4 regions of the Desulfosporosinus meridiei DSM 13257 genome follow, and region 4 is predicted to be linked to each of the others. Evidence: riboswitches for the same ligand, from Rfam matches in the RefSeq annotation. Region 4 holds a riboswitch; each other region holds the start of a gene.
The links. A riboswitch is a leader RNA that binds a small molecule or an ion and turns the genes downstream of it on or off. The one in region 4 is predicted to bind cyclic di-GMP.
Positions count from the first base shown of each region.

Region 1: linked by a shared signal. The riboswitch ahead of nhaB (sodium/proton antiporter NhaB) and the one ahead of DESMER_RS21255 (methyl-accepting chemotaxis protein) in region 4 are both predicted to bind cyclic di-GMP.
Region 2: linked by a shared signal. The riboswitch ahead of DESMER_RS22280 (methyl-accepting chemotaxis protein) and the one ahead of DESMER_RS21255 (methyl-accepting chemotaxis protein) in region 4 are both predicted to bind cyclic di-GMP.
Region 3: linked by a shared signal. The riboswitch ahead of DESMER_RS14270 (hypothetical protein) and the one ahead of DESMER_RS21255 (methyl-accepting chemotaxis protein) in region 4 are both predicted to bind cyclic di-GMP.

Region 1 covers NC_018515.1:489,711-492,927, reverse strand. Annotated here, with positions in the region: cyclic di-GMP riboswitch class I at 1,181-1,291, shown strand; gene nhaB (sodium/proton antiporter NhaB) at 1,689-3,217, shown strand, end outside.
Region 2 covers NC_018515.1:4,830,157-4,833,373, reverse strand. Annotated here, with positions in the region: gene DESMER_RS22290 (methyl-accepting chemotaxis protein) at 1-620, shown strand, start outside; tRNA gene DESMER_RS22285 (tRNA-Lys) at 730-805, shown strand; cyclic di-GMP riboswitch class I at 1,072-1,158, shown strand; gene DESMER_RS22280 (methyl-accepting chemotaxis protein) at 1,250-3,019, shown strand.
Region 3 covers NC_018515.1:3,083,730-3,086,946, forward strand. Annotated here, with positions in the region: gene DESMER_RS14265 (APC family permease) at 1-997, opposite strand, end outside; gene DESMER_RS14270 (hypothetical protein) at 1,463-1,744, opposite strand; cyclic di-GMP riboswitch class I at 1,871-1,958, opposite strand; gene DESMER_RS14275 (VanW family protein) at 2,052-2,903, opposite strand.
Region 4 covers NC_018515.1:4,630,201-4,633,417, reverse strand. Annotated here, with positions in the region: gene DESMER_RS21265 (hypothetical protein) at 1-70, opposite strand, end outside; gene DESMER_RS21260 (acyl-CoA dehydratase activase-related protein) at 57-983, opposite strand; cyclic di-GMP riboswitch class I at 1,237-1,319, shown strand; gene DESMER_RS21255 (methyl-accepting chemotaxis protein) at 1,445-3,217, shown strand, end outside.

The DNA.
Region 1 (3,217 bases), 730 kb from region 4:
GGCTTTTTCTGCAATGCTTAGTCTTTATCCTCTATACAGATCAAAAATAGGAAAAAGGTCCTATCTTTTAAAAAAAGCCCCCACCGTTCCCGGTGAAGACCAAGTATAGAGAAGGGATTTCTGTCGAGGTGTATATTCCTGCCCACCTTTGTTAACCATAATGCCAACAGATGCTAATCATGTTTTGGGAGGCTTCTACATATAATGAAACTTAATCTCCCCTATCTATATTATTATTTAACGTTTGCATTTGGATTATTGTTTTTAATTCTAGTTTTCATTCCAAAGCAAGAACTTAGGAAACTATTTTGGTTTGGAATATTGTGGGGATCGGGTTTAGACTTTATTGTTGAACATCTCTACCATTTTGTTAATTTAACTAGGTACCAGCATGCGGAACCCTTTAATGTCGGCATTCTCCCTCTATGGACGATTTTAGCGTGGGCACCGGCAGTAATGCTGTTTATTTACTTTCTACCCCAACGAAGGGAAAGATATATTTATTGGGTTTATGTAATAATTTGGAGTTCATTTATCTGTTCTGTCGCGGTCATTTTGAAACAAATTGGACTATTGGTGTTTATTAATGGTGGCCCGTGGATCTGGTTTATAGGAAGCTTTGTCTTCCTATCTCTTATGTCCAAGTATTATCAGTTTCTTGAGGCAACCAGACCAAGCTTGTAACCTTATAGGACGATCTAGCATAGTATATTTTAGGGGCAATAATAAGACATCTATTTAAAAGGGGAGAGTTTTGGGCAGCTCTCTCCTATTTACATTTTCCAACTAACACAAAAAAGCCTCCAAAGCATGAAGGTTGTCCGCATCGATTAGGCTTTGGACCCATTGGCCAACTTCGTCCTGGTTATTAACATTCATTCGACATTCCGGACAACATAACCCTTTCAACAAAAGAAAAATAATTCTTCCTGCAAACGGGGCATAAAAAAAGAACCGGCTCAATTCTCGTTCTCTCTGAAAATCAAATCAATAAACCAAAAATAAAAGATAGTATCTGATTTACATTTAACTTTTATCCGTAGTATATAAGAATTTGTAATTATGATCCTTTTGCTTTGGTAATAACTTAAGCAAATACCAATTATTATACTTGACGATTAAAAGAAACATTTGGTATACTACGGATGATTTTGTAATCCGTAAAAGTTGAATAGTCCAAGTTCGGTTGGGGTAAACTTCGCGAAAGCGAAGGACGCTAAAGTCATGGGTCTAAGGCTAAATTCAAAGGGCTGCTAATACCTTTGAGGGCTATGATCGCCAGACTACAAGCACAGAACTTCTCTGGGGAGAGCGGTCTTTTTAGATTGCTCTCTTCTTGTTTTAGGAAGAATCATCCCTACTGCTGCATTGTAGATTGATTTACTATTGAGCATTATTCTTATACCGAGGCCTAATAGTAATAATCGAAGTAGTTATTTAGTGTTTGTTAAGGAGGTAATTGAACATTGACTTAATTGTAGTAGAATTTTTATTCTGACCTATGGACTAATTCTTACATCGTGTAGTATTTAGTCTTGCGAACTGTGGAGCGATACGCAAGTTCAGCAGTGTTATTAATGCAAAAAGTGGTAATTCGATAGAATGCTACAAAAGTCACTAACCCGTAAATATTCACATTCATAATGTTATTAGCTGATATAGAATTTTTCATTTTTGAGGAGGGGCATATGAAACAAACGGGTAACGGACAGGTAAAACAGATGGGTATCGGACGGGCATTTAGCGCAAATTTTCTCGGTCATGCTCCGAGCTGGTACAAAACAACAATTCTTGCTTTTCTGGTATTAAACCCTATTTTAATGTTTACCGCCGGTAAGTACATTACTGGGTGGGTCTTGATTGTCGAATTTATTTTTACCTTGGCAATGGCGCTAAAATGTTATCCCCTCCCTGCGGGCGGACTTCTGGCCATCGAAGCCGTTGTGATTGGGCTGACCAACCCCCATTCCATCTATCACGAAGTAGAACTGAACCTGCCGGTCATTCTGCTTCTGATGTTCATGGTTGCCGGGATCTATTTTATGAAAGAAGGTCTTGTGTATCTATTCACCAAGATCCTTACTAAAGTACGCTCTAAAGTAGCCCTGGCCTTCCTGTTCTCTATAATGGGTGCAGTTCTTTCCGCTTTTCTCGATGCCCTAACCGTAACGGCAGTAATTATAGCCGTAGCCTATGGATTCTACAACATCTTCCACAAGTTTGCTTCCAGCGAAAAAGTATTCGACACCTATGATATCAATCACGACCATATCATTGATGACATATACCAAGAAGACCTAAACCAGTTCCGGGGTTTTCTGCGCAATCTGATGATGCATGGCGCTGTGGGTACTGCCCTGGGCGGAGCAACAACACTGGTTGGTGAACCACAAAATTTACTCATCGGCTCCATTATGAAATGGGACTTCGTTGATTTCTTTTTAAACAGCGCACCTGTCTCTATCCCGGTACTGATCGCTGGTCTCCTGACCGCCATTACCCTTGAAGTCACCAAGTTTTGGGGATACGGTTATCAGCTTCCTGCGTCTGTTCGAAAGGTTATGGAAGATGATGCCAAAGCCAAAGATGCTGCCATGGATACTCGCGGACGTATCCGTTTGATTGCTATGGCTGTATGCGGCATCTTACTGATCTTCTCCTTAGCCTTGCACCTGGCAGAAGTCGGTATTATTGGTCTGATGATTATCATTTTGCTTACCGCTTTCAACGGGGTTATTGAAGAAGGGCGCATCGGTCATGCCTTTGAAGAAGCAATGCCCTTTACTGCGCTGCTGATCGTATTTTTCTCCATCGTTGCCGTTATTCATGACCAGCATCTGTTTACACCGATCATTCAGTGGGTACTGCACCTGGAAGGACAGGATCAGCTTGTCGCTTTCTTTGCGGCCAACGGTGTCCTTTCGGCAATCAGTGACAATGTATTTGTGGCTACTGTCTATATGACTGAAGCACAGAAAGCCTTTGAAGCCGGCGGCATTGCCTTGGATCATTACAACAAGATGGCAGTTTCCATCAACATGGGGACAAACATCCCTTCCGTTGCTACACCAAACGGTCAGGCGGCGTTCCTGTTCCTGTTGACTTCTGCCCTTGCTCCGCTAATTCGCCTGTCTTATATGGAAATGGTGAAACTAGCACTGCCTTACACCGTCGTCATGTCAGTTACAGGTGTACTGGCAACTATGTATCTGTTGTA
Region 2 (3,217 bases), 200 kb from region 4:
TTGAAAGAACGGTCACAGGATCAGCCGATATGGTTACGAACTTAGGGGAGCGTTCCAAGGAGATCGGACAAATTGTTGATACCATTTCCGGTATCGCTGCCCAGACCAATCTTCTCGCCTTGAATGCAGCCATTGAAGCAGCACGAGCGGGCGAACAGGGCCGTGGTTTTGCGGTGGTTGCAGACGAGGTAAGAAAGCTAGCAGAACAATCTCAAGAAGCCTCAAAGCAAATTGCGACACTAATTACGGGTATTCAGCAAGATACACAAAAGGCTGTGTTATCGATCAGTGAAGGTACCCATCAAGTCAAATTGGGAACTGAGGTAGCAGAAACCGCAGGACAAGCATTTAGTGAAATAACGGGTTCAATTAATGTCGTAACCGCTCAGATTGAAGAAATCTCTGAAGAGATTCAACAAATGGCTGTAGGCAGTGAAAGAATAGTCGCCTCGGTTTCGGAGATCTATGAGACGAGTAAAGAAATCACGGGACAGACCCAAACCGTATCGGCAGCCACAGAGGAACAATCAGCCTCGGTGGAGGAAATTGCCTCTTCCAGCCAGGTGTTGGCTAATATGGCGGAAGAGTTGCAAGAAACTTTGAAGAAATTCACGATATAGCATTGTCCATGTTCTATGTTGTTTTATAGAAAACCTATACCTATAATGACAAAAATATCTTGACACATTTAGTAATTTCGTGTAGAATAATAACTCGTGGTACCAATACGAGCCATTAGCTCAGTCGGTAGAGCACCTGACTTTTAATCAGGGTGTCCCGCGTTCGAGTCGCGGATGGCTCACCAAATAATTGTTTAAGTGTATCAAGAAGGTATTCGAAAGGGTTACAACCCTAAAATAGCGCTCAAAAAAGGACAGGGACTAAATGGGGTCTCTGTCTTTTTTTGTTATATATTAGTCTAATTATAGTTAAAGCAAAGGTTGGAACGTAAAAGGAAACAGAAATTTGATGAAAATTGAAAAAATATATATAATATTTACTTTTTGTATGTTATAGTCAAATAAAAGCAAATATGAAGAAGATTTTTTAAAATTATATAAAGATATAAAGTTATTGACAAGGCAAACTGAGCGAAAGCTCAGGACGCAAAGCTACGGATCTTCCACTCTTAGGGGTAAAGATGGCCGAGTTACCAATTAGGATTATAACGCGCCTTGTCTAAAGGGGGCGGTTTTTTCTTTTATTAGGTAATGGACTCAAATTATTTGGATGAAGGGGATATATAGAGATGACAAAGATTAAATACCGAATTATTCTTATGTTAGTAACATTGGCCCTAATAATGGGTTCCATTCTCGGCGGGTACAGCATTTATAATTTACTAGTTGCGGAAAAAGCTAATCTTGAACAGTATCGAACTACCTTGTACGATCAATTCGATCGGACGATTATGCTTCAGGTACAGACTGCCCACAGCCTAGTACAGGATGTTTATAATAGTCAGCAAAAGGGAGAACTGACTCCAGAAGAAGCGAAAAAGAAAGCGGCGGATTTAGTAAGAAATTTGCGCTTTGATGGAGAAAATTATTTTTGGGTGGATACCACAGAGGGGATAAACGTTGTTCTGCTGGGAAGAGATACTGAAGGTAAATCCCGCTATGAAGCCAAAGATAGCGCCGGAGTATCCTTTGTTCAGGAGTTCATAAAGAATGGAACTCAAGTTAGTGGTGGTTATACAGATTATACATTTGCTAAGCCGAATGAAACAGAGCCTTTGCCAAAGAGAAGTTACACCTTGCTATTTGAACCCTATAATTGGGTAATCGGGACTGGGAATTGGGTAGATAATATTGATAAACTTGTTGAAGTCAAACAACTTGAATTGGAACAAAAGGCTAAACGAGATATAATTTTTACGCTAGTATCCATGCTCGTTGCTATAGGAATATCGCTCGTTCTAGGGACTATGTTAAGTAAGAAGATCACAAATAATATTGTAGCAATAGCAAAAAATGCTGATGAAATTGCCAAAGGAAACCTCAAGGTTGAGAATCTTAGTATTAATTCTAAAGATGAGTTAGGTCAACTGGGCAAAGCCTTTAAAACAATGACGGAAAACTTAATCGAGCTGGTTGACCATATATCATCGTCTTCCAAGCAAGTTGCTGCCTCATCTCAGCAGTTGAGTCTGGGAGCGGAGCAATCTGCTCAAGCGTCGCACCAAGTGGCGGTAGCCATAACGGAGGTATCTTTAGGTGCTGAGAAACAGCTGACTGCCGTCAATGAGACATCAGCAAGCGTCGAAGAGATGTCAGCAGGAATCCAGCATATGTTGGAGAATGCGAAAACAGTGGTAAAGTCATCGGAAAGGACTGCACACTCAGCGTCTGAAGGAAGTCAGGCGATCGATAAGACGATACAACAAATGATGAACATTGAAAGAACGGTTACCGGATCAGCCGATATGGTTACGAACTTAGGAGAGCGTTCTAAGGAGATCGGACAAATTGTTGATACCATTTCCGGTATCGCTGCCCAGACCAATCTTCTGGCCTTGAATGCAGCCATTGAAGCAGCACGAGCGGGCGAACAGGGCCGTGGTTTTGCGGTGGTTGCAGACGAGGTAAGAAAGCTAGCAGAACAATCTCAAGAAGCCTCAAAGCAAATTGCGACACTAATTACGGGTATCCAGCAAGATACACAAAAGGCTGTGTTATCGATTAGTGAAGGAACCCATCAAGTCAAATTGGGAACAGAGGTAGCAGAAACTGCAGGACAAGCATTTAGCGAAATAACGGGTTTAATTAATGTCGTAACCGCTCAGATTGAAGAAATCTCTGAAGAAATTCAACAAATGGCTGTAGGCAGTGAAAGAATAGTCGCCTCGGTTTCGGAGATCTATGAGACGAGTAAAGAAATTACGGGACAGACCCAAACCGTATCGGCAGCCACAGAGGAACAATCAGCCTCGGTGGAGGAAATTGCCTCTTCCAGCCAGGTGTTGGCTAATATGGCGGAAGAGTTGCAGGAAACTTTAAAGAAATTTAGTGTAGACTAATAAGTTTCAGTGAAATGAGTTATAAGACGGCCTAGCCTTTTAGCGCCCCCATTCTATAATCTATAGTGGGGGCGTCCTGTAGACTTGAAGTTTGCATTTCTTTATTCTCAATGTGGTTGTTTTTAATCATTACCAAAATGATATAAACCCTCTTAAATGTAAGAGACTCCTTAAATTGGTAGTGCGAAAACCTATAAA
Region 3 (3,217 bases), 1.5 Mb from region 4:
ATTTGTCTTTGGCAAGATTGACAGCCAGTAATGGAAAAGCTGTATACCCTGTATTCGCTGCAAGGATTAAAATTAATGCGGTAGTACCCTGAATAAAGTAATACATCCAGTTACGCCCAAAGATAGTTTCAGCAATTTGGGATACAACTGTTTGTTCTACTACAGGGGTTATTCCGTAATAATAGGCTAAGCAAACAATTCCAGAGAATAATATCGCCAAGAGTGTTCCCATTGCAATTAAGGTTTTAGCTGCATTATTGGGCGCAGGGTCTTTGAAGTTAGGGATAGCATTCGAAATGGCTTCAACACCTGTTAATGCAGAACTTCCCGAAGCGAAGGCTTTTAGGAGTAAAAACAAACTAATTCCAGCCACAGGGGTTCCTATGGGGGTATGCAGTCCAGGTTGTACTTGGCCGGTAAAGATGTTATATAAACCAACACCAATTAATATTACTAAGGCTACAACAAACAAATAAACCGGATAGGCTAAAATAGAAGCGGATTCTGTTACTCCTCTTAAATTAAGAAGTGTAATACAAACAACAAAAAAGATGGCAATACTGACATTATGATTATGTAATGTCGGAAACGCGGAGGTAATTGCATCAGTACCCGCTGAAACGCTGACAGCAACTGTTAAAATATAATCTACCAACAAAGAACCGCCTGCGATTAGTCCAAAATTAACCCCCAAATTGTTTTTAGATACAACATATGCTCCACCGCCATGTGGATAAGCAAAGATAACTTGCCTATAAGATAAAATTAACGCTGCTAATAAAACAAGGACTCCCATTGCTATCGGAATTGAATACCAAATGGCCGTGGCTCCAATTGTTACCAGTACAATCAATATTTGTTCCGGGCCATACGCTACGGAGGATAGAGCATCAGACGAAAGTATCGCCAAGGCTTTTTTCTTGTTAAGTTTTTGTTCTCCTATTTCAGTTGATCTTAAAGGACGGCCAATTAAATAACGTTTAAAAGCATATTTGATTTTCAACACCACCTATATAGATGCTTAATTTAGAATGCCCTGTTCATGATAAAAACTCTCATATTGATACGTAAAACAAACCTTCTGCCTATCGCCTCTCAAGTCCGACATTCCTTTCAATACCGCTTCTATGCTAGGTTAGTGTTGACTTGCCGATGGAATCAATGTTTGATGAAACTGTTGAATATAATACTCCTATGCTGAAAAAATGTAAACAAATACGTAATATAATGCCAAAAAGAACGCATAAAAAGCAATCACCGCAAATAGCTGGTTTTTCTTATCTAAATATTAATAAATCGTCTTTTGTCACTAGGCAAGGAATCATTGCCTAGGACAGAAGATGTTTCATGAGAATCCTCTGTCGCTTCTATCAATCCTTTAACAAAGACCCGTTGAGCTCTCAGTCATGAGCACTCAACGGGCCTTTGTTAAAGGACGTGATTTTGAATCTGTGCTTTTGGATCAGCTTGCTCGTCTTCTAATATCCGTTTTCTTAGGGTGCTTTAAGTCTAAATTCGGCGTCATTATTTTAATCTCTTTATCCTTAATAGTCTTAACGTAAAATAAAAGGGAACCGTATAAAGCAAAGAAGATTGTTAAAACAAAATAACTCGTTGCTTGAGATACATAAGTAGTAGAAACACGAGTACTCACGTGACCTGCATTGAGCTCCAACACTTTTAAATATCCCATGGTATAGAACATTAGAGTACAAAGATAGCAAATAACCGATATTATTGGCACTTTAACACCCCCCCACACTTCGTCTCCAAAAGCCAGGAAATATAATCAGATAACTTCTTCATTCTTCATAGAAAAATCGCCACACCTTCTTGGCTGTGACGACTGTAGGTTTAACTGATTCGGTGATTCGGTAACCTGGCAATCATCAGTTATACAACTGGAAGACCCATGGCTTTGCGTCCTTGGCTTTCGCTCAAGTTTGCTAATGTCGTCACTGGTATATTTATTGGGTCAATTATACCATAGGAATAGGTCTTTTGTACCATTATTAATAGGACCTTTTTATCATTATTGCATTTATTTTTTATTAATCTTCATAAACGCCTCTTGGCTGCTTCAACTCATCCGACTGCTCATAGGTGTCTGGTACATATTTGACCTCAGCAAAATTCTTTGTTACTAATTCAGTCTCTAATATTTCCCCGCTTTTCCTTCTAATTATTTTATTTCTCCATATTTCATTTTTTCGGAAATATTTATTCCCAATTTTTAAAAACTGATGGTCTTTCTCAAATACATGATAAGCAAAGTCTAGGTTCTGATCGACCCTCAGTTCTCCTTCTAAGCACTTCTCCGAAAGCCAAAGTCTTAGTTGGAAAGTATATGCGGTACAATTCATAAACTGATAGTCTATATAGTTATAAAAAACGGTTGCCCCACTACCAAAGGGCAACACCCTTCTGTCATCTGGAAAAGGATCGAAACTGTGATGATACCGTTTGGTAACAGTCAAAGGACTATGAATAACCAACCAATGGATTAGGTTAGCTATTTGACAGATACCACCACCAATGCCAGGCTTTGCTTCTCCACAAGACAACAAAATACCTGGTAAATATCCCTTACGCTTAGTTGTGAGTCCTACTAGTTTGCAAAAAGAAAATGTTTCACCAGGCCTTATAATAATGCCATCAATCCGCCCAATCGCTATTGAGAGATTTTTAACTTTGTTATGTTGCAACTGCAGGTCTGTATCACCGAGTTTTCTAATCAGTACAGACTGATGTTTCTTCACTCGATATGGTAGCTTTTCGGTACTTTTTAGAGAAGCAAACGTTTTACCCTCAAAGCTCCACTTTAAATATGTTATCAATCTCCGAAACCATACCGATAAAAAGTAGAATATTGGGTGTACTTCGCTTAGCAACCTACGTGCCATTATCCTTTTCTCCACATCTCAAATAAATGATTACTCAAATGAAATTTACTACCCTAGCATTTTATCCGCTAAGTGCCGGGAACAGCTGAATCATTCCACTCTAATATTTCTACTCTTTTCCCCTCGCATCCTTCCTCTAAAGTAAAAATAACCCAATAAAAAAAGATTCAGATCAATATATTTCCGTACACACTCTGTCACCATAAAAAGAACACACACTTCTCAAATCCGCCTATACCAATGCTTTCACTCACCCCCGATATAGCACTGCCACTGACTCCACCTTTGATTCGTTTACCTTATCATAATGAGCC
Region 4 (3,217 bases):
CAGTGAATAAGAGCTCTAGAGGAGTGCAATAATTCCCTAGCTGAGGATAGCTGGCCTTAATTTCTTCCATTGTATTCATCCTTTTTAAACCGGATAATATCGATAAAGCTTTCCAAACGGGTCTCCATTCCGGCCTTTCCCTCTTGTCCGTCAATCATGAGATTTAGAATAGGTTTATCCTTGACTCGTCGGATAAGGATCTCGTTAACTAGGGAGTCTGGTCCACAAGGAAAGGCACTCATAAGGATAATACCGTCGACACGGTCTTTATAAATGGGTATGGAGCCGACAAGCTCCCTATTGCAGACCCAGGGCAATGTCTCGCTGATCTGGGCATAATTGGCTAAGGCCTCTTCTGGGGGAGCGATATCGCCAATAATCGGAACAGTCTCTTGTTCTCGTAGAATATTGAGGATAGGTTCGCCAATATATTTGTCACAAATATTATAGCGGTGAGCTATCACTAAAATCTTCGGCTTATTTTCGTGGAGCAGACACTCTTGTTCAGTTATCTCTAGCAAATGAGCCTTTTTTTCTGCCTGTTTGGCTTTCAGGTAGGCATATAAACTTTGAGACTTCTTTTTGTCCAGGATTTTGCCCAATTTAAGAAAGGCGGCCATTTCAACATGAGTAACCTTCGGATTAAGGCTATAAGATAATAAATTAATAGATCTGTCTCTGAAAATATTGGCTACTAAATCATAAATCGCGAGAAACTTGGGACATACCGTGCCATTTCTACTATAATCTGAATAGCGGGGAACGAGAATATAGTCACATTTATCCAACAACCATTCCACATGCCCCAGGTAAATCTTAGAAGATAAGCAGGATTCATCAATCGAGTAGGTTGAACCTTTGCGAAGAATTTCTTTGTTTGTATCCGGACTAACGATATAATCGATGCCTAATTCCTTAAAAAAACTTTTCCAGAGGTGCTTGTATTTGTAATATAGAAGTGCTCTGGGAATGCCAATTATCATAGTGTTTGCCAGCCCTTCTAATGGGAGATTAAACCTGAGGATGTCATTCATTTATATACTAAGGTATGTACTATGGACTATTTTTGGGACTAAACTTATGTGTCGTACCGGCCGGAAGCTATAGTATCGCAATCTAAAAAATTGCTAAATAAAATTATTGTAACAATATGTAGATATATGTTATATTAAATTGCGATTTATTATATTAGGTCACTTGGATAGTTCCAATAATGGATGTAAATAATTTTATATTCTGCGATAAGAGCAAACCCAGTGAGAACTGGGGACGCAAAGCCACGGGTCTTCATTTATTTATAAGATAGCCGGGTTACCGAACAAAATCTGTCGCCGATCGTTTGATTTCGGCGGCTTTTTTATTGGGAGGACTAGTTTAGGATGTAAATGAGATTTGAAGGAATCTTGTTTTTCAAATATCTAAAACTCTAGGAAGGGGAATAAAAGTGATAAGGGATTTAAAACTAAGGAACAAAATATTACTCTCAACAGGCATGGTCGTTTTAGTTTCGTTTGTTTGCGTTATATTGCTTGTATCGACAAAATCTGTCGAAATGGCTAAGAATGCTGCTTATGAAACTGCTACACACACTGCATATGAATATGCTAATCAAGTAACGAATGAGTTAAATGTTCCTATGGATACTGTGAGAACTTTAGGCTCAACCTTTGAAGGCCTTAAGGAGGCAAACAACATTGATCGTGGAACGATGAATTCTATGATCCTAAGCGTTTTAAATGACAACCAAGATTTTCTGGGAACCTGGACAGTATGGGAGCCAAATGCCCTGGACGGGAAAGACCCGGATCATGTAAACCAACCAGGCCATGATGAAACCGGCCGATTTATCCCATATTGGAATAGAGCAGCAGGAGAAATTAAAGTCGATGCTCTCGTGGATTATGATACGCCGGGTGTAGGGGATTTTTACATAACTCCTAAAAAAACTCAGGAAGAGACTGTTACTAATCCTATCCAGTACACGGTGCGTGGCAAGGAAGTCCTTATGATTAGCTTAGTTGAACCTATACTGATTAATGGAGACAGTACATTTGTTGGAGCGGTTGGAGCAGATATAGCTTTAGACACTATCCAGAAGACAATTTCCGAGATAAAACCTTTTGACACCGGATATGCGTGCCTTGTTTCAAATGACGGTAAGTATGTATCAAACCCTGACCCTAATAAAATAGGTAATGATCTTGATGATTTAGCTGCGTTGGAAACAATTAAAGCAGGGAAGAATTACACGATATCCAATAATGAGTATTATAGATTGTACGTACCAGTGACGATTGGTCGAACGACAACGCCCTGGTCCCTTGTTATTAATGTTCCAATGGTGACGATCTTGGAGCAAGCCAATTCCATTCGGAACTTCTCAATCATTGTTGCTATGGTCGCCTTGTTCGCAATTGGGCTGGTCATATTTATAGTTTCAGAAAGAATTACTAAACCTATTGTGAAGACGAGCGATGTGTTAAAGGATATCTCACAAGGAGACGGCGACTTAACTAAACGATTAAATATTATAAGTAATGATGAGGTAGGTAAACTTTCGGAACACTTTAATCAGTTTATTGGAGATATTCATAGTATTGTCAGGGAAGTTGCCGACACTGCAAGTACTCTGGGCGCTACGAGTGAAGAACTATCGGCTGCCGCAGAAGAAGCTACAGCTGCCAGTGAACAAGTCGCTGGTACACTGGGACAACTGGCATCGGGGGCGTCAGATCAAGCTATTTCAGTGGGGGAAACCGGAAAAATAATCAAGCAACTTTCCACACATGCCCAACAAGTTGCGGAAAATGCTGAGATTGTCAGTCATAGCAGTGATAACGCTGCTCAAGCGGCAGAACTGGGTGCCCTTCAAGCAAGAAATGCTGTGGAGAAGATTGAGAAAATCCGGGAGGTTAATGACCAAACTGCAGAAGTTATTTCTCAGTTAGGTGAACAGTCCAGCCAAATCGGACAAATCGTTGATGTGATTACCGGGATTGCCTCACAGACCAATCTGTTGGCCTTAAACGCTGCTATTGAGGCAGCAAGGGCGGGGGAGCAAGGAAGAGGCTTTGCTGTAGTGGCCGAGGAGGTACGGAAACTTGCAGAACAGTCTTCAATGTCCGCTGCCCAGATCTCCACTTTGATCGGAAACATTCAGTATGATACTGAACGCGCCGTTGGAGTTATGCAAAAAGGGAAGGCAGAAGTATCTGCC